Microbispora sp. ZYX-F-249: one gene and its partner. The protein of the gene in region 1 interacts with the protein of each later gene in a pairwise test. Links are inferred from orthologs where the notes say so. Each region holds a gene or a part of one and is shown on either strand. Other genes may lie near its edges.

The links.
Region 2: the proteins of nth (region 1) and aceE interact in binary tests that used the Escherichia coli proteins (3 or more experiments, as listed by UniProt). The link is inferred for Microbispora sp. ZYX-F-249 from one-to-one orthologs.

What each region holds. Positions count from the first base shown.
Region 1 is NZ_JBDJAW010000004.1:365,408-377,667, reverse strand. Bases 7,079-10,047 are described here. They hold nth (endonuclease III), read left to right. Parts: upstream 7,079-8,178; coding sequence 8,179-8,916; downstream 8,917-10,047. Other genes in these bases: AAH991_RS08195 (MarP family serine protease), read left to right, coding at 9,745-10,047; AAH991_RS08200 (NUDIX hydrolase), read left to right, coding at 9,009-9,656; AAH991_RS08210 (Crp/Fnr family transcriptional regulator), read right to left, coding at 7,147-7,827; AAH991_RS08215 (MBL fold metallo-hydrolase), read left to right, coding at 7,079-7,150. Outside these bases: AAH991_RS08250 (transglycosylase domain-containing protein), read right to left, coding at 1-1,817; AAH991_RS08245 (WhiB family transcriptional regulator), read left to right, coding at 2,076-2,372; ATPase BagB, read right to left, coding at 2,421-3,560; ATPase BagA, read right to left, coding at 3,597-4,637; Sp36 family protein, read left to right, coding at 4,827-4,979; AAH991_RS08225 (RidA family protein), read left to right, coding at 4,979-5,440; AAH991_RS08220 (NUDIX hydrolase), read left to right, coding at 5,538-6,362; more of AAH991_RS08215, read left to right, coding at 6,359-7,078; more of AAH991_RS08195, read left to right, coding at 10,048-10,935; AAH991_RS08190 (DUF309 domain-containing protein), read right to left, coding at 10,945-11,331; AAH991_RS08185 (alpha/beta fold hydrolase), read right to left, coding at 11,627-12,260. UniProt on the Escherichia coli protein: DNA repair enzyme that has both DNA N-glycosylase activity and AP-lyase activity. The DNA N-glycosylase activity releases various damaged pyrimidines from DNA by cleaving the N-glycosidic bond, leaving an AP (apurinic/apyrimidinic) site.
Region 2 is NZ_JBDJAW010000070.1:191-7,026, forward strand. What follows is about bases 1,947-5,195. They hold aceE (pyruvate dehydrogenase (acetyl-transferring), homodimeric type), read right to left. Parts: upstream 4,847-5,195; coding sequence 2,147-4,846; downstream 1,947-2,146. In the rest of the region: AAH991_RS38330 (serine protease), read right to left, coding at 38-1,930; AAH991_RS38340 (DUF1918 domain-containing protein), read left to right, coding at 5,488-5,682; AAH991_RS38345 (YjbQ family protein), read left to right, coding at 5,693-6,100; AAH991_RS38350 (DUF3052 domain-containing protein), read left to right, coding at 6,242-6,670; AAH991_RS38355 (peroxiredoxin), read left to right, coding at 6,744-6,836. UniProt on the Escherichia coli protein: Component of the pyruvate dehydrogenase (PDH) complex, that catalyzes the overall conversion of pyruvate to acetyl-CoA and CO(2).

The DNA of each region.
Region 1 (12,260 bases):
TTGCCGGCGGCGTCCCGGCCGATGCCGCCGACGCCCGACATGGTGCCCTTGGTGAACACGCCCGACATGATGTAGGTGGCGGCGTCCGCGATCTCGGACTCGATGGCCTGCTTGCAGGACGGCTTGAACGAGGTCACCTTGTTGTAGCGGTCGGTGATCTCCGTGATCGCCATGGGCTTGCAGTACTTCCCGCGCGCCGCGATGGCGGCGTACGCGGTGGCCACGGTCACCGGATCCATCTCGTTGAAGCCGAGCGTGAACGTCTGGAACTCGCGCAGTTTCGCGCCGTCGGCCCGCTTGATGCCGAAGTCCTTGGCGGTCTTCACGACGTCGCAGAGCCCCACCCTCTGCTCCAAGGCCATGAAGAAGGTGTTCACCGACTTCAGGGTGCCGGTCTGCAGGGTCAGGAATCCGCCGCTGCCGCCCTCGGAGTTGTGCTGGACGCCCCGGGGGTCACCGACCAGGTTGCCGTCGCAGTCCTTGAAGGCCGAGGGGCCGCTGGCCTGGAAGGTCGCGCCGGTGCTGATGCCGTCGTTGATCTTCCAGCCCTCCTTCAAGGCGGTGAGCAGCGTGAACACCTTGAAGGTCGATCCGGCCTGGAAGCCCGCGCCGCCGCCGTGCAGCGCGTCCGCCACGACGTTGATCGACATCTCGTTCTTCTTCTTGCTGGTGCCGAACTTCCGGCTGGCGGCCATCGCCCTGATGGCACCCGTGCCCGGTTCGACCAGAGCCTCGGAGGCGACGGGCTTGTCGGACGGGTGGACGTACTTCTTGATCGCCGTCTCGGCGGCCTTCTGCATCTTCCGGTTCAGCGTGGTGCGGATCGTCAGGCCACCGCGGGCCAGGAAGTCCTGACGGGCCTTCTTGGTCTTGCCGAACTGCGGGTCGTTGAGGATCTCGTTGCGCACGTACAGGCAGAAGTACGGGTAGTCGCTCTCCTCGCAGCCGCCGGGGATCTCCTTGTCCTTCCACCCCAGCTTCTTCTTCTTGGCCGCGTCGCGCTCGGCCTCAGTGATGATCTTCAGCTCGGCCATGCGGTCGAGCACGACGTTGCGGCGGGCCAGCAGCCGGTCCCGGAACGTCTTGCCCCGGTTGGGGTCGGTGGCGTTCGGGTCCTGTACGGCTCCCGCCAGCGTCGCGGACTCGGCCAGGTTCAGCTCGGAGGCGTGCTTGCCGAAGAACCGCTTGGACGCCGCCTCGATGCCGTACGCGCTGGCGCCGAAGTAGGCGATGTTGAGATACCGGTTGAGGATCTCGTCCTTGCTGTACTTCTGCTCCATCGACATCGCGTAGCGGATCTCGTTGAGCTTGCGCCCGACGGTCGGCGCGACGGCGGCGGCCTTCTCCTCGTCGGTCTCCGCCTTGTTGAACAGGACCTGCTTCACGTACTGCTGGGTGATGGACGAGCCGCCCTGGGTCACCCCACCGGTCGTGAGGTTCTTGACGAGCGCACGGGTGGTGCCCTCGACGTCGAGCGGGCCGTGCTCGTAGAAGCGGAAGTCCTCGATCGCCACGATCGCCTTACGCATGATCGGCGCGATGCGGTCCATCGAGACCGATTCCCGGTTCTCGAAGTAGAACTGGGCGATCTGCTTGCCGTCCGCGTCGAGCAGGACCGTCTTCTCGGGCAGCGGCGGTTCGTCGAGGTCCGCCGGCTTGAGGCTCAGGGTCTCGATGCTCGATTTGACCGTGACGCCGGCCCCGCCGACGGCGGGTAGTGCAATCGCCGCCGCCAGCACTCCCGCGACGCCCGCGGCGCCGACAAGACGCAGGGCCGCACCTGTCCGGGATGCCAGAGTTTTGCCGTGAGCTTGCACGGAACCAAGGGTACGTCCGTTTGGCGGCTCTCCCGGCATCGACCTCACGCAACCGCATTACCCCCGCGAGGGGGGGACTAGTCATTCCCGGCCACATGGCCTGACATGACCATGCACGAATTTGGTCCCCCCGGGGTATGTCGGTTCGATCGTTTCCTTGCGTACTTTCTCCTCTGCGGCTACTGCAACCAGGAGGCCCGACGCCCGCGCCCGTCGGCCGAAACGACGACTGACCACCTAAGGGGAGTGGGGTCGAACATGTGGATCACGGATTGGACCTCCCGTGCCGCCTGCCGAGGTGCGGATCCTGACGCACTCTTCGTGCAAGGCGCCGCACAGAACCGGGCCAAGCTCATCTGCCGTGGATGCCCCGTCCGTACCGAATGCCTCGCCGATGCGCTGGACAACCGCATCGAGTTCGGGGTGTGGGGCGGGATGACGGAGAGGGAACGGCGCGCGCTGCTGAGGCGCAGGCCGGACGTGGAGTCCTGGCGAGACCTGCTGGAGTCCGCCAAGGAAGAGTACGAGCGGACGAACGAGCTGATCGCCGGCTGACCCCGGCGCGGCGTCCCGCTGGGGAGCGGGACGCCGGACGACATGTCCTCAGGACGCGAGGAGTTGCCCGATCTGGCGCAGTCCCGCCAGATCGTGCACGTCCTCGGGCATCGCGGGCACCTGTGCGATGGGCACCGTCGGATGGGCCGAGGTGAAGTGTTCCTGCTGGCGCCGCTCCCGGGCGGCGAGCTGCATCCTTCCGGCGTGCAGCCGCAGCACGGCGGCGGTCAGCTCGTGCTCGCCCCTGGCGTCGAGCTCCTCGGCGGCGGCGGAGCTGCGCGCCGCCGACAGCGACGGCGCCAGCGGACGGTGCACGCGGTTGACGACGAGCCCGGCCAGCGGCATGCGCTCGTCGGCCAGCCGCTCCACGAAGTAGGACGCCTCGCGCATCGCGTCGCGCTCCGGCGCGGCGACGACGACGAACGCGGTGCCGGGTGCCTGGAGCAGCCGGTACGTCTGTTCGGCGCGCTGCCGGAAGCCGCCGAACACCGCGTCGAGCGCGGTGACGAACATCTGGATGTCCCGCAGCACCTGGGCCCCGATGACCTTGGTCAGGATGCCCGCGACCATCCCGAAGCCGGCGTTGAGCAGCTTGAACGCGCTGCGTCCGCCGGCCTTGGCCGGTGCCGTGAGGATGCGGATCAGCCTGCCGTCGAGGAACCGCCCGAGACGCTCGGGGGCGTCGAGGAAATCGAGCGCCGACCGCGACGGCGGGGTGTCCACCACGATCAGGTCCCACTCGTCCGAGCGGCGCAGCTGGCCCAGCTTCTCCATGGCCATGTACTCCTGCGTGCCGGAGAAGCTGGACGACAACGACTGGTAGAAGGGGTTCGTCAGGATCTGCCGGGCCCGCTCGGGGTCGGCGTGGGCCTCGATGATCTCGTCGAAGGTCCGCTTCATGTCGAGCATCATCGCGTGCAGCTCGCCGCCGGCCTCTCCGGCGCCGTCCACCCCGTGGACCCGTCTAGGGGTGTTGTCGAGCTCGGTCAGGCCCATCGCCTGGGCGAGCCGCCTGGCGGGGTCCACGGTCAGGACGACCACCGAGCGGCCCCGCTCGGCGGCGCGCAGCCCGAGGGCCGCGGCCGTCGTGGTCTTGCCGACACCGCCCGAGCCGCAGCACACGATGATCCGGGTGTCCGGATCATCCAAGATCGCGTCGATGTCCAGCGCGGGCGCCGTCCTGGTCACAGCTCAGCCTCTCGTCGATGCACTCGATACGGTCGTTCACGCCACACCCTGGGCGCGCAGGGCGTCGGCCAGTTCGTAGAGCCCGGCCAGGTCGGCGCCGTCGGGCAGCAGCGGCAGGTCGTAGCGCGGCGCGCCGGCCTCCTCCAGCGTGACGCGCTCCCGCTTCTCCAGCTCGGTCCGCAGGGCGTGCTCGGTCACCTCCCGGGCGAGCGCCTCGGCGACCGCGGACGCGTCGGCCGTGGCATCCGTCAGCCCGGCCGCCTTGAGGCCGAGCGCGAGCTCGGCGGAGTCGAACCTGCCCTGGCCGGCCGCCTCCAGCACGCCCTCGGGCAGCCCGGCGGGGCGCACCATGTTGACGAACACGCCACCGACCGGAAGCCCGGTCGAGCGCAGCTCCTCGATGCCGTCCAGCGTCTCCTGAACGGGCATCTCCTCGAGCAGCGTCACGAAGTGGACCGCCGTCTCCGGGGAGGCGAGGACGCCCCGTACGAGGTCGGCGTGGTTCTTGATGGGCCCGACCCGGGCCAGCCCGGCGACCTCCTGCGTCACGTTCAGGAAGCGGGCGATGCGGCCGGTCGGGGGCGCGTCCATGACCACCGCGTCGTACACCCTCCGGCCCTGCTTGTCGCGGCGCCGTACGGCCTCGCTGGTCTTGCCGGTGACCAGGACGTCCCGCAGGCCGGGGGCGATGGTCGTGGCGAAGTCGACCACGCCCATGCGGGTCAGCGCCTTGCCCACGCGCTTGATGCCGTAGAACATCTCGAGGTATTCGAGCATCGCCTCTTCGGGGTCGACGGCCAGCGCGTACACGTCGCCGCCGCCGGGCGCGACGGCGATCTTGCGCTCCTCGTACGGCAGCGGCGGCAGGTCGAACGCCTGGGCGATGCCCTGCCGTCCCTCGACCTCGACGAGCAGCACCTTGCGCCCGCCCGCCGCCAGGGCGAGCGCGAGCGCGGCGGCCACCGTGGTCTTCCCGGTGCCGCCCTTGCCGCTCACCACGTGCAGGCGCACGCCGTCCCAGTCGGTGTCACGGGCCTCCCCGTTGCTTCCGGCGCGACCGCCGGTCGGCTGACTCACCGTGCCTCCTCCGCGTCGGCGTGCCTGCTGCAATCGCCCACGTGAGGAAGGCTACCCAAGGGTTACCTGCCGATACGCGGGGGTCGTCCCCCGCCGCGACCGATCGGGTAAGGGTTCGCCAACGGGGCTCCCGCCCGAACCGCGTTCCTGAGCACCCCGGGGCACGCCCCGCCTCGATAGCCTTTGGCCATGACCAAGTGGGAATACGTCACCGTGCCGCTGCTCACGCACGCGACGAAGCAGATTCTGGACAATTGGGGCGAAGACGGGTGGGAGCTCGTCTCGGTCATCCCGGGGCCCAACCCGGAGCAGTTGGTCGCCTACATGAAGCGGCCCAAGTGATGGCGACCCCGGAGGAGCGCCTCGCCGAGCTCGGGCTCACGCTGCCCGAGGTCGTGCCCCCGCTGGCCGCGTACGTGCCCGCCGTACGGACGGGCGACCACGTCTACACCTCCGGCCAGCTCCCGCTCGTGAAGGGCGAGCTGGGCGTCACCGGCAAGGTCGGCGCGGAGGTGTCGGCCGAGGAGGCCAAGGAACAGGCGCGCATCTGCGCCGTCAACGCCCTGGCGGCCATCAAGGCCCTGGTGGGCGACCTGTCGCAGGTCGTGCGGATCGTGAAGGTGGTCGGGTTCGTCGCGAGCGCTCCCGGCTTCACCGGGCAGCCGCAGGTCGTGAACGGCGCCAGCGAACTGCTCGGCGAGGTGTTCGGCGAGGCGGGCAGGCACGCGCGGAGCGCGGTCGGCGTGGCCGTCCTCCCGCTCGACGCCCCGGTCGAGGTGGAGGTCATCGCGGAGGTCCGCTGACGGGTCCGTCCGGCTCACCGGAACCGGGGTTTGCGGTCTCGCGAAGGCGTGGGGGAGCATGGGGCCGGTTGAACCGATGGTTGTTCTGGAGGGCCTCATGGGGTTTCCGCTGCCCGGCGAGGTCGGCGAGCGGGCGCGGGAGATCCTCGCCGGCCGCCTGGCCCCCGTCCCCGCCCGGGACGCGGCCACGGTGGTGCTGCTGCGTGATGATCCCCTGGAGGTGTACCTCCTCAGGCGCACGGCCACGATGGCCTTCGCCGCCGGCGCCTACGTGTTCCCCGGCGGGTCGGTCGACCCGCGGGACGCCGATCACGCCGTGGCCTGGGCGGGCCCCTCGCCCGCCGAGTGGGGCGAGGTCTTCCGGGCCGACGAGAGCACGGCCCGGGGCCTCGTCTGCGCCGCCGTTCGCGAGACGTTCGAGGAGTCGGGCGTGCTCCTGGCCGGGCCCGGCCCGGACGCGGTGGTGACGGACACCACCGGACCCGGCTGGGAGGCCGACCGCCTCGCGCTGATCGCGCGCACGCTGTCGTTCGCCGAGTTCCTCGACCGGCGCGGTCTCGTGCTCAGGTCCGACCTGCTCAAGGCGTGGGCGCACTGGATCACGCCGGTCGTGGAGCCCCGGCGCTTCGACACCCGCTTCTTCGTGGCGGCCCTGCCCCCCGGGCAGCGTACGCGTGACGTGGGCGGGGAGGCGTCGGGGGTCGCCTGGATGCGGCCGCGGGACGCGCTGGCCGCCGCGAGGGCGGGCACGGCGCACCTGCTGCCGCCCACCTTCCGGACGCTGGCCGAGATGGCGGCGTTCGAGTCGGCCGGCGACGTGCTCGCCTGCCCCCGGTCGATCACGACCGTCCTGCCGGAACCCGCCGAGGTGGACGGGCGGATGGTGCTGATGTTCCCCGAGACAGGAGAGACGGGCGAGTGAGCGGGCTGCGCATCCCCGTGGAGGGACCGGACGGCGCGGGCACGGCGAGCGCCGTGAACGTGCTGGCGCCCAATCCGTCGCCGATGACCCTCGACGGCACCAACACGTGGATCGTCGGCGGGGAGCGGGCCGTGCTGGTCGTCGACCCCGGCCCCGACGACGAGGCCCACCTGCGGCGGGTCGCCGAGCGGGTGGACGGCCGCCGGGTGACCGCCGTCCTGCTGACGCACGGCCACTCCGACCACAGCGAGGGCGCGGGGACGCTCGCGCGGATGCTGGGCGCGCCGGTGCGGGCGCTCGACCCCCGGCACCGTCTGGGCGAGGAGGGCCTGGGCGACGGCGACGTCGTCACGGCCGGCGACGTGGAGGTGCGGGTCGTCGGCACGCCGGGCCACTCGTTCGACTCGCTGTGCTTCTGGCTGCCCGGCGACCGGGCCATGCTCACCGGCGACACCGTCCTCGGCCGGGGCACGACCGTGATCGCCCCCGACGGGAACCTCGGCGACTACCTGCGCAGCCTCGACAGGCTGCGGCAGGGGGCCGAGATGCTGGAGGCCGCGGCGCTGCTGCCCGGCCACGGGCCCGTGCTGCCCGACCCGTCCGGGGTGCTCGACGCGTACATCGCCCACCGGCGTGAGCGGCTGGAGCAGATCCGCGAGGCGATCCGCAACGGCGCGAGAGACGCCCGCGAGATCGTCGAGATGGTCTACGCCGAGGTGGACAGGACGCTGTGGCCGGCCGCCGAGATGTCGGTGGCGGCCCAGCTCGACTACCTGAAGAACCTTTAGCGCGAGCGGTTGTAGAGCCGCTCCCTGTCCATGATCACCACGGCCTTGGCCTCGATGCGCAGCCAGCCGCGCTGGGCGAAGTCGGCCAGGGCCTTGTTGACCGTCTCCCGTGAGGCGCCCACGAGCTGGGCGAGCTCCTCCTGGGTGAGGTCGTGGTGCACCCGGATGCCGTCGTCGGTCTTCTGCCCGAAACGGTCGGCCAGGTCGAGGAGCTGCTTGGCGACACGCCCCGGGACGTCGGTGAAGACGAGGTCCGCGAGCACGTCGTTCGTACGGCGCAGCCGCTGGGCCAGGGCACGCAGCAGGTGGAGGGCGACCTCGGGCCGGCCGGTCAGCCACGGCCGCAGGTCGTCGTGGCCCAGCCCCGCCAGGCGCACGTCGGTCAGCGCGATCGCCGAGGCCGTACGCGGCCGCGGGTCGAACAGCGACAGCTCGCCGAACATCTCGCCGGGGCCGAGCACGCTCAGCAGGTTCTCCCGGCCGTCGGGGGCGGTGCGCGCCAGCTTGATCTTGCCCTCGAGCACGACGTAGAGCCGGTCGCCCGTCTCGTTCTCACTGAAGAGGGTGCGGCCCTTGGGCAGCTCCACCTCGGTGATGCTCGCACGCAGAGCCGCGGCGCTCTCGCGGTCGAGCGCGGAGAACAGCGGCGCCTTGCTCAGTACTTCCTCGGTGCTCACGGTGCCTCCTTGCTGCGGGCGCGCTCGGTCGCCGGCTCCGTGCTAGCCATTGTGACCCACGCCTTCCGCGACGCATTACGGGGTGTCCCGTTGCGTGGCATGGCGTCGATCCCGGCTCGCAGTCGTGTGCGTGGTGCCTGGCGAAACAACACAATCTTGGCGGAAACCTATCCTTACGCCCATTGCGCGCTCGACCGGCTCGGGCGGCCGGACGTCCCCCTACGGGCTCAGTGTATTGCGCAGCGTAGGGACAAATTGGCAAATACAGGCCGCATATGTGGCATGTGTGACAAGGTTCCCGTCGCGGCGGACCGTGGGATGGGCGGTCGTCCGAGGCCCTACGCTTGCGGCATGGCGACGAACACGGCCGCTCCCCGACGGCGTCAGCGCCAGGCCGAGACCCGCCTGGGGCTGGTGCGGCGGGCGCGGCGGATCAACCGGATTCTGGCCGAGACCTACCCCGACGCCCATTGCGAACTCGACTTCGGCAACCCTCTGGAGCTGCTGGTCGCCACGATCCTCTCGGCGCAGTGCACGGACAAGAGAGTCAACATGGTCACGCCGGTGCTCTTCGCGAAGTACCGGACCGCGGCCGACTACGCCGGTGCCGATCGGGCCGAACTCGAGGAGATCATCAAGTCGACCGGCTTCTTCCGGGCGAAGGCCAACAGCATCATCGGGATGGCGCAGGCCCTTTGTGAACACCACAAGGGGGAGGTTCCGGGCAAGCTGGCCGACCTGGTCAAGCTCCCCGGCGTAGGCCGCAAGACCGCGAACGTCGTGCTCGGCAACGCCTTCGACGTCCCCGGCATCACCGTCGACACGCACTTCCAGCGGCTGACCAGGCGCTTCGCCTGGACGGCCGAGACCGATCCGGTGAAGATCGAGCACGAGGTCGGCGAGCTGATTCCCAAGTCCGAATGGACGATGCTGTCACATCGGCTGATCTGGCACGGCCGCCGCATCTGCCACGCGCGCAAGCCCGCCTGCGGCGTGTGCCCCCTCGCCGCGCTCTGCCCGTCGTACGGCACCGGCCCCACCGACCCGGACGAGGCGCGCAAGCTGGTGCGTCCGGGCCCGTTCTCGTGAATCCGCGGTGATCGGGAAGCTCGGACGTTCTTCCGTGGTTGTACGGCACGCCTGGGCCTGCTTGTGCCCCGTGTGACGATGTGGAGGTGGTCGTGGCTCCCGCTTGGCTGACGGAGCTGGCCGCGAAGGCAGCGCACAGCCCTGTCCCCACCGCGTTGCGGCCGCCGGCGAACGGCTCCGGCCGCTCGGCCGCGGTGCTGTTGCTGTTCGGCGAGGGGCCGGAAGGCCCCGACATCCTGCTCATCCAGCGCAGTTCGAAGGGCCGCGTGCACGCCGGCCAGCCCGCGTTCCCCGGCGGCGGCGTCGATCCCGGGGACGACGGCCCGATCGGCGCCGCGCTGCGGGAGGCGCAGGAGGAGACCGGACTCGACCCCGCCGGCGTCGAGGTCGTCGGGACAATGCCGGAGCTCTACGTATGGCGCAGCGACAACCGGGTGACGCCCGTGCTCGCCTGGTGGCACACGCCCTGCGCCGTGCACGCCGCGTCTCCCGACGAGGTCGAGGCCGTCGAGCGGGTCCCGGTCGCGGAGCTGGTCGACCCGGCCAACCGGCTGCGGCTGCGTCACCCGCGCGGCATCGCCCCCTCCGTGGCGTTCCGCGTACGCGGCCTGCTCGTGTGGGGCTTCACCGCCGGGGTGCTGGACGGCGTGCTCACGGCGGCCGGCTTCGAGCGCCCCTGGGACCGCTCACGTGTCGAGGATCTTCCTCCCGAGGTCGTCAACCTGGCCGCGCGGGGCTGAGCCGGCGGAGTGCTCGTACGCCGCGTATGGCGACGAGACCCGGCAGACGCCCGCACACGACGACTGGCGTGCCTATACCGTGGAAACTGTGCGCGGCGATCTTCTGGATCTCATCCTGATCGGCCTGGTGGTGGCCTTCGCGGTGTCGGGCTACCGGCAGGGCTTCATCATCGGGGCCTTCAGCTTCATCGGATTCGTCGGCGGCGCCATCCTGGGGTTGTTCATCGCGCCACCCCTGGCGGGAGCGATCGTCAGCGGCGACATCGAGCGGGCCCTGTTAGCCATCGTCATCGTCTTCCTGACGGCCACCGTCGGGCAGTTCGCGTCCTCCACCATCGGCGCCATGGCCCGTAGCCACGTCACGTGGGAGCCAGCCAAGGCGGTCGACGCCTTCGGCGGCTCGGTCGCCAGCGGCCTGTCGGTTCTGGCCATCGCCTGGTTGATCGGCTCCCTGATGGTCTCGATGAGCATCGGTCAGCCGCTGGTCAAGGACCAGATCAACGGCTCGGTGATCTGGCAGAGCGTCGACGACGCCATCCCGGACGGCGTGGGAGCGCTGCAGAAGCAATTCAGGGACTTCGTCAGCACCTCGGAGTGGCCGCAGGTCATCACCTCCATCGGCGGCCAGAACGTGCCGCCGCCGGACCAGAGCCTGATCAACGGCAGTCCCGCCCTCGTCCGGGCCCGCAGGGCGATCGTCAAGGTGCAGGGCACCGCACCGAGCTGCCGCAAGCGCATCGAGGGGACCGGGTTCGTCTACGCCCGGCAGCGGATCATGACCAACGCCCACGTCGTCGCCGGCGTCACGGAGGGGCTGCGGGTGACCGACTACGACGGCAACCAGTACGACGCCCGGGTCGTGCTGTACAACCCCGAGCGCGACATCGCGGTGCTGTTCGTCCAGGACCTCCCGATCGGCGCGCTGCGCTTCGACATGACCGCCGAGAAGGGCGACAGCGCGATCATCGCCGGGTACCCGAAGGGACAACCCTTCACACCGCGCGCCGCGCGCGTCAGGGTCAAGCAGCGCGCCGAGTCGTACGACATCTACAACCAGCGCAAGGTGGAGCGCGAGGTCTATGCCATCAGGGGCAAGGTCCAGCCCGGCAACTCGGGCGGGCCACTGCTGAGTCCGGAGGGCCGCGTGCTCGGAGTGATCTTCGCCGCCGCGACGGACCAGCCGGAGACGGGCTTCGCCCTCACGGCGGAGGAGGTCATGCCCGACGCGAAGGACGGTAGCGCCGCCGTGGTCCGTGTAGGCACGCAGGACTGCGACTGACGCGCCGGGCTATTCGCCGGGGGTCAGGCGGGCGAGGATGGCGGAGACGGCGGAGCCGGCGTCGGCGTTCCCCTCGTCGAGGACGGCCGTGATCGCGTCGGCCTCCACGGCCAGGGCCCGCAGGTCGAGTCCGTAGGGCCGGGTCGAGCCGTACGCGCCCAGCCGGGCGGATCCACGGGTCAGCAGGGCGGCGGCGCCGGCGAGGTTGCCGCGCTGGATGTGCGTGAGGCCGACGCATATCTGCGCGAGCCCCTGCCACAGCTCGCGCTCCTCGGCCGGGCCGGTCTTCCAGCGGGCCTCCAGCACCTCGTGGGCGTGGAACGGCCGGCCCGCGGCGAGCAGCTTCCTGGCCTCCTCCAGCGCCTCCCCGGCGGCGGGGGCGTAGTCGTCCGGCACCCTGGGTACTCCCTCGGTGCCTCTGGGGAGCGGCCTGCCGTACTCGTCGCGAGGACGTGCATTGCGGGGGCGGCCCGCTTCGTCACGGTCACGCATGATCTCTCCGCAGGGCGCGTGGGCGGTTCAGGGCGGCCGAAGCGCCGGCGATCTCCTGGAGCATCCTAGATCAACCAGGAAGTTGGGCCACTTCAGGGCACATTTCTACTATCTTCTACAAGATCACGGGTGTCGATCCGGCAGCCGGTCATGGCTGCGGGGGAGGACGGCTGCGGGGGGCGGGGCGCCGTCCGGCGTCTCAGCGGTCGGGTTCGGGGTCGGAGAGCCAGGAGATGAGCTCGGCGTTGAACTGCTCGGGCCGCTCCTCGTGCGGGAAATGCCCGGCGCCCTCGATCAGCCGCCATCGGTACGGCGCGGCGACGAACCTGCTGGAGCCCTGCGCGGTGCGCGGCAGGACGCACGGGTCGAGCGCCCCGTGCAGTTGCAGGGTCGGCGCCTCGATCTCGGCGCGCATCTGCCGGGCGTAGCGGAAGCCGTCCGGGCGGATCTGGGAGCGGGCGAACCAGCGGTAGTACTCCAGCGCGCAGTGGGCGACCGCCGGGATGCGCATCGCCTCCCGGTACACGTGTGTCACGCCGTCGCCCGGCCACTGCGGCCCGGCCCACTTCTGGACGAGCCGGCCCACCGCCGCGCCGCCCTTGCGGGTCAGCTTCCGCTCGGGCAGGAAGGGCAGCTGGAACCCCAGGGCGTAGCGGCTGGCCTTGAGCTGCCCCAGCGGATCGGTGAACAGCGCGGCGCGCAGGCGCAGCGGGTGCGGCGCCGACACCGCGACCAGCCGCCGCACCACCTTCGGGTCGAGGACGCCCATCGTCCAGCCCAGCAGACCACCCCAGTCGTGGCCCACCACGACGGCGCTCGTCTCGCCGAGTGCG
Region 2 (6,836 bases), on another replicon or contig:
TGCGCGGGAGGGTGGGGGCCACCCTCCCGCCCGGCCGTCACGCCTCCGGCTGACGGTGCTGAAGCTGGCGGCGCAGCTCGGCGATCTCCCGCTCCAGGTCGGCGACGTCCGGCGCGCCGGCGTCGGCCGGGGCCTGGCCCGGTGCGGCGTGCGGCCGCTGCCGGCCGTAGGGCGCGGGACGCACGTACTGCGTCGCTCCGTCGGGCCGCTGCGGGTCGTAGCCCGCGCCCGGCCGCTGCCGGTCGTGGCCGTCCGGGCGCTGCTCGTAGCCGTCCGGGCGCTGCTCGTAGCCGCCGGGGCGCGGCGCCTCGTAGCCTCCGGCCGTCCGCGCCGGCCCGCCGGCCGGCGGCAGGCTCTGCGGCTGCCAGCCCTGGGGCAGCACCTGGCCGTTCACCGGCTGCCGGTCGTAGCCGCCGCCGACCTGGGCCGGGTAACCGCCGCCGGAGTTCGGCCCGGGATAGGGGCCGCCGTACGCGGGCGAGGGCGCGTGGCCCTGCGGGGAGGCGGGATCCTTCTTGCGCCTGCGCATGAGGAGCAGCAGCAGGAGGCCGCCGCCGACCAGGATCAGCACACCGGCGCCGACGGCGACCCACACCCACATCGGCTGCGGGGTCTCGTCCTTGCCCGAGGAGATCGCCTGCTGGGAGTCGGTGATGTACTTGGCGACGTACGGGTGACTCGGGAACAGCGCCTGGACCTCGCGGAACTTCGGCAGCGCGTCCTTGTAGTGCCGCTGGAAGAAGTCGTCGAGCGCCTCGTTGTACTTCGTCGTGGTCAGCGACGCGGAGGGCCTGACGTTCTTCTCGTTGAGCTTCTCCTTGATGATCGAGACCGGGAGCACGAAGCTCTCGTTCTCCGACGCCTCGCCGTTCTCGCTCACGGTGCCGGCGATGAGCATGCCGACGACCTTGCCCGCCCGGCTGAACACCGGACCACCGGAGTTGCCGTGGTAGGAGGGCGCCTGCGTCTGGATGTACGGCACGCCTTCCTGCGTGCTGCGCTTGGCGTTGTACGGCCCCTCGGTGAGCGCGGGGTCGAGCTTGGACTCGACGCTGAACCAGGGCGTGTTGGTCACCAGGCCGGGGAAGCCGCTGATGTAGAGCGTGTCACCGGTCTGCACGTCGGCGTCCTCGCCGAGCGGCACGGTCGGCAGGTTCTGCTGACCGTTGACCTTGAGCAGGGCGAAGTCCTTGCCCGGGTAGCTCTCACCGACCGAGACCAGCTCGGCCGGGACCTCCTTGGCCGTCTTGTCGACACCGCCGCCGGGCAGGCTCTGCAGGACCGACAGGCTCTTCTGCAGGCCGCGGATCTCCAGGTGGGTGCTGTTGAAGGTGACGTAGATCTGCTGGACGAGCTCGATCATCTCCTTGTCGGCCTCGAAGTTCCGCAGGGCGTTGATCATGTCCTTCGCGTCCTGCTTGTTGAACTTCTCCAGCGCCTGCTGCGCGAAGGTCTGCGACAGCTCCTGGTCGCTCATCTGCACGCAGTGCGCGCCGGTGACCATGTAGCCGTCGGGAGTGACCCACCAGCCCGTGCACATGCCGCCGACCTGGGCCTTGACCGTGCGCTCCGGGCCGACCGGCTGAAGGTACCGGTCGACGTCGGACGCCACGCGCTGGAAGAGGAACTTGGCGATGCTCCGCTCGTCGGAGGGGATCTTGCCGGCGAGCACGGCCTGCGTGGCCTCGTTGGTCAGCTGGTCCCACGCGGCCTCCTTGGCCTGGCTGCTCGGGACGACGACCTCGCCGGAGTAGGTGATGCTGGTGAGCTGCACGGCCGGGTGGGTGCGAGCGGCCAGCCGGGTGCCGACGGGGACCTCGTCCCCGGTGTCCGCCGAAGCGGGAGCGGCGGTGACGAGCAGGGCGAAAGCCGCGATCGCGGCCATCCCCCCGGTCAGTCTGCCGAAGTATTTCCTGAGATTTCCATCCACGGCAGCAAGCGTGATGGAACGGTCTTGTTTCTTGCTTGGAGGTGGCTTGGGACGGGCGGGTACCGCAGTGCAAGTCCTCTTCGCGAGCCGCTCACGTGCGGTGGGACGCGATCGGCGAGGGCCTTCCGGTGGAGGTCCCGTGGGCGCGGGGCGCCGAAGGTGCGGGAAACGACGGCGGCCCCCGCCGGAGCGGGGGCCGCCGGACGGATCCGCGGGTCAGACGCCCATCGACTGGGTGTCGTTGGTCTCCCGGGTCTGCTGGGCCGACACCTCGGTCACCCCGTTCTTGAGGTGGTAGCGGGCGACGGCCTCCTGCAGGACCTCGGCCTTGACCTCGCCGCGCCGCACGAGCTGGGTCAGCACCGCCAGCGTGATCGAGGCCGCGTCCACGTGGAAGTGGCGGCGCAGCGCCGAGCGCGTGTCCGACAGGCCGAAGCCGTCGGTCCCGAGCGAGGACCAGTCACCCGGCACCCACTGGGCGATCTGGTCCGGGACGGCGCGCATGTAGTCGCTGACGCCCACGAACGGCCCCGCCACGCCCGACAGCTTGCTGGTCACGTACGGCACGCGCTGCTCGGCGTCGGGGTTGAGCAGGTTGTGCTCCTCGGCGGTGAGGGCGTCCCTGCGCAGCTCGCTCCAGGAGGTGGCCGACCAGACCGAGGCCGACACCCCCCAGTCCTCCGCCAGCATCCGCTGCGCCTCCAGCGCCCACGGGCCGGCGACGCCGGACACCAGGATGTTCGCCTTCGGCCCGTCGCCCGTCGCCGGGGCGTAGAGGTAGAGACCCTTGAGGATGCCCTCGACGTCCACGTTCTCCGGCTCGGCCGGCTGCGGGTAGGGCTCGTTGTAGACGGTCAGGTAGTAGAAGATGTCTTCGGGGTGCTCCCCGTACATCCTCCGCAGGCCGTCCTTGACGATGTGCGCGATCTCGAACGCCCACGCCGGGTCGTACGCCACGGCGGCGGGGTTGGTCGAGGCGATCAGCGGGGTGTGGCCGTCCTCGTGCTGCAGGCCCTCGCCGTTCAGCGTGGTGCGGCCGGCGGTGGCGCCGAGCAGGAAGCCGCGGCCCATCTGGTCGCCCAGCTGCCACATCTGGTCGGCGGTCCGCTGGAACCCGAACATCGAGTAGAAGATGTAGACCGGGATCATGTGCTCGCCGTGCGTGGCGTACGACGTGCCCGCCGCGAGGACCGAACCCATCGAGCCGGCCTCGCTGATGCCCTCGTGCAGGATCTGACCCTCGGTCGACTCCTTGTACGACAGCAGCAGCTCGCGGTCGACCGCCTCGTACGTCTGCCCATGGGGCGAGTAGATCTTGGCGGTCGGGAACATCGCGTCCACACCGAACGTGCGGGCCTCGTCCGGGATGATCGGCACGAACCTGGCGCCGATCTCCTTGTCGCGCATGAGGTCCTTGAGCAGGCGGACGAACGCCATGGTCGTGGCGACGTTCTGCTTGCCCGAACCCTTGCGCAGGCCGGAGTAGACGGGGTCGCCGGGGAGCTTGAGCGGCTTGGCGCGTACTACCCGCTTGGGCAGGTAGCCGCCGAGCGCCGCCCGGCGCTCCTTCATGTAGGCGATCTCGTCGTTGTCCTCGCCCGGGTGGAAGTAGGGCGGGAGGTCGGCCTCGAGGTCCTTGTCCGGGATGGGCAGGTAGAGCCGGTCGCGGAACTCCTTGAGCTCGGCCTTGCTCATCTTCTTCATCTGGTGCGTGGCGTTGCGCGCCTCGAAGTCCTTGCCGAGCGTCCAGCCCTTGATCGTCTGGGCCAGGATGACGGTCGGCTGGCCGACGTGCTCGCGGGCCGCCTTGAACGCGGCGTACACCTTGCGGTAGTCGTGGCCGCCGCGCGACAGCTTGCGGATGTCGTCGTCGGTCATGTGCTCGACCATCTTGCGCAGGCGCGGGTCGCCGCCGAAGAAGTTCTCCCGGATGTACGCGCCCGACTCGACCGAGTAGGTCTGGAACTGCCCGTCGGGCGTGGTGTTCATCTGGTTGACCAGCACGCCGTCGACGTCGGCCGCCAGCAGCGGGTCCCAGTCACGGCCCCAGACGACCTTGATGACGTTCCAGCCGGCGCCGCGGAAGTACGACTCCAGCTCCTGGATGATCTTGCCGTTGCCGCGCACCGGGCCGTCGAGCCGCTGCAGGTTGCAGTTGATGACGAAGGTGAGGTTGTCGAGCTCCTCGCGCGCGGCCACGCCGATGGCGCCGAGCGACTCGGGCTCGTCCATCTCGCCGTCGCCGAGGAAGCACCAGACGTGGCTGCGGCTGGTGTCCTTGATCTGGCGGCTGAGCAGGTAGCGGTTGAACCGCGCCTGGTAGATGGCGCCGAGCGGGCCGAGGCCCATCGACACCGTGGGGAACTCCCAGAAGTCCGGCATCAGCCGCGGGTGCGGGTAGGACGGCAGGCCCTTGATCCCGTGGGACAGCTCCTGGCGGAACGCGTCGAGCTGAGCCGCGTCGAGACGGCCCTCCAGGAAGGCGCGGGCGTAGATGCCCGGGGCCGCGTGGCCCTGGATGAAGATCTGGTCGCCCGACTCCCCGTGGTCCTTGCCGCGGAAGAAGTGGTTGAAGCCCACCTCGTAGAGCGAGGCCGCGGACGCGTAGGTGGCGATGTGGCCGCCGACGTTGGTCCGCGCGTTGGCACGGGTGACCATGACCGCCGCGTTCCAGCGGATGTAGGCCCGGATGCGGCGCTCGACGTACTCGTCCCCGGGGAACCAGGGTTCACGCTCCGGGGGAATGGTGTTGATGTAGTCCGTGCTCCGCAGGCCGGGCACGCCGACCTGGTGTTCGCGGGCGCGCTCGAGCAGCCGGAGCATCAGGTAGCGGGCCCGGGTGCGGCCCTCGGTCTTGATGACGTTGTCGAGCGATTCGAGCCATTCGTTGGTCTCGCTCGGATCGACATCAGGCAACTGGCTGGGTAGGCCGTCACTGATGATCGAAAAACGCTGGCGTCCGGAAGCCACTGGGTCTCGCCTTCCGAGATGGACTTTGTCTCGTCGAGTCTGTTACGTCTGTGTTGCCTGCTGCGATGCGGTGAGCACTTGATCGCGGCGTTGCGGGTCGTCTTCCATCCTGTCTCGTCATACCGGAAAGCGCATCTCTACTCCCCGGTAACCGGACCGTCCGCGCTGGCTGCGGGGTAGGTCTTGGCCTAGACCACCGATGGTAGGACGATTTTTACTCACCATCCATTCCCGGTCACCGCCGGGGGCACCCCAACGGCCATCGGCGCCACATCGTGCCTGGTCGGAGCCTCCCTACCCGGTCTGCTCCCGGCCTACCCGGCAGGCGTGGCGGATTCCCCGCGACGGCGGGGACGGCGCCGTCCGGGAGCGCTCCCGCCGCCGTCTCCGGAACCATCCGCACCGCGCGTCGCCCGTCTCCGGCGGCGTTCACGGGACCCGGATACGCGCCGGGCCGCGCTCCAGCCGGGGGCCTCGCGGCTGCGTAACGTTTTGGTATGAGTTGTCCCTCCCTCTGTGGAGGGGAGGGTTTCTGCTCTTTCCAGGTGGCGATAGCCGTACCAGGCTCTGGAGAGAGGGGGATCGAGATGCACGCAACGGTAGGGGACCGGCTGGTGGTGCACGGCGCGGTAGTGGGCGACCACGAGAAGCACGGTGTCATCGTCGAGGTCCGCGGCCCGGAGGGCGGCCCGCCGTTCCTGGTGAAGTACGAGGACGGGCACGAGGCGCTCGTCTTCCCCGGTCCGGACGCCGTCGTCCTCCCAGCTCAGCGCGAATCGTAATATCGCGGATGTGAAATCGACGGTGATCGAGGTACGGACCGGCGCGCGGGAACGCGTGCACGACATGACGAAGGAGTGCGCCGATTTCGCGCGCGAGTGCGGGGGAGACGGGCTGCTGCACGTCTTCGTCCCGCACGCGACGGCGGGCGTGGCACTGCTGGAGCTCGGCTCCGGCAGCGACGAGGACCTGCTCGCCGCTCTGGGCGACCTGCTGCCGGCGGACGACCGGTGGCGGCATGCGCACGGCTCCCGTGGGCACGGGAGGTCGCATGTCATGCCCGCCTTCATTCCGCCGTACGCCACCGTTCCCGTCCTCGGAGGCAGGCTGGCGCTGGGGACCTGGCAGTCGGTCGCCCTGATCGACCTCAACGTCGACAACCCCGACAGGCGTGTACGTTTGTCGTTTTTGACCGATTAAGAGATAACGGTGCGGGTCACCCGCCGTGGCGACCGTTGACGACTACGGGTCGCAGCGTGTGGACTGTGCCGAAGCATGGCTCTCAACGAGCCAGGACAACCGCAGACATGGGCGGGGTCACCCCAAGCAGGAGGGATGAACGTGAGCGCGACCGCGGGTCAGGCGCAGGACGAGCGCGGCCTGGCCGAACGACTCGGCCTCAAAGCCGGTCAGGTGGTGCAGGAGGTCGGCTGGGACGAGGACTGCGACGAGGCGCTGCGCCAGTCCATCGAGGAGCTGACCGGCAACGAGCTGGTGGACGAGGACTACGACGACGTCGTCGACGTGGTGCTGCTCTGGTGGCGTGACGGCGACGGCGACCTCTTTGACGCCCTGAGCGACGCGATGACCGCTCTCGCCGACGGAGGCCAGATCTGGCTGCTGACCCCCAAGGCGGGGCGTGACGGCCACGTGGAGCCCAGCGACATCGGTGAGGACGCGGCGACCGCGGGCCTGTCGCAGACGAGCAGCGTGAGCGCCGCCAGGGACTGGTCGGGCACGAGGCTCGTCGCCCCGAAGGCCCGCCGCTGAGAATTGCCCTGCCGTACGGCCCGGGGATGCCGTACGGCAGGATGATGGGCGGACACCTGGGGAGGGACTGCTCATGGCGATAGAGGTCGGGCAGCGGGCTCCGGATTTCGCGCTCAAGGACCAGCACGGTGTTCCCGTGCGTCTTTCCGGCCTGCGGGGCAGGACG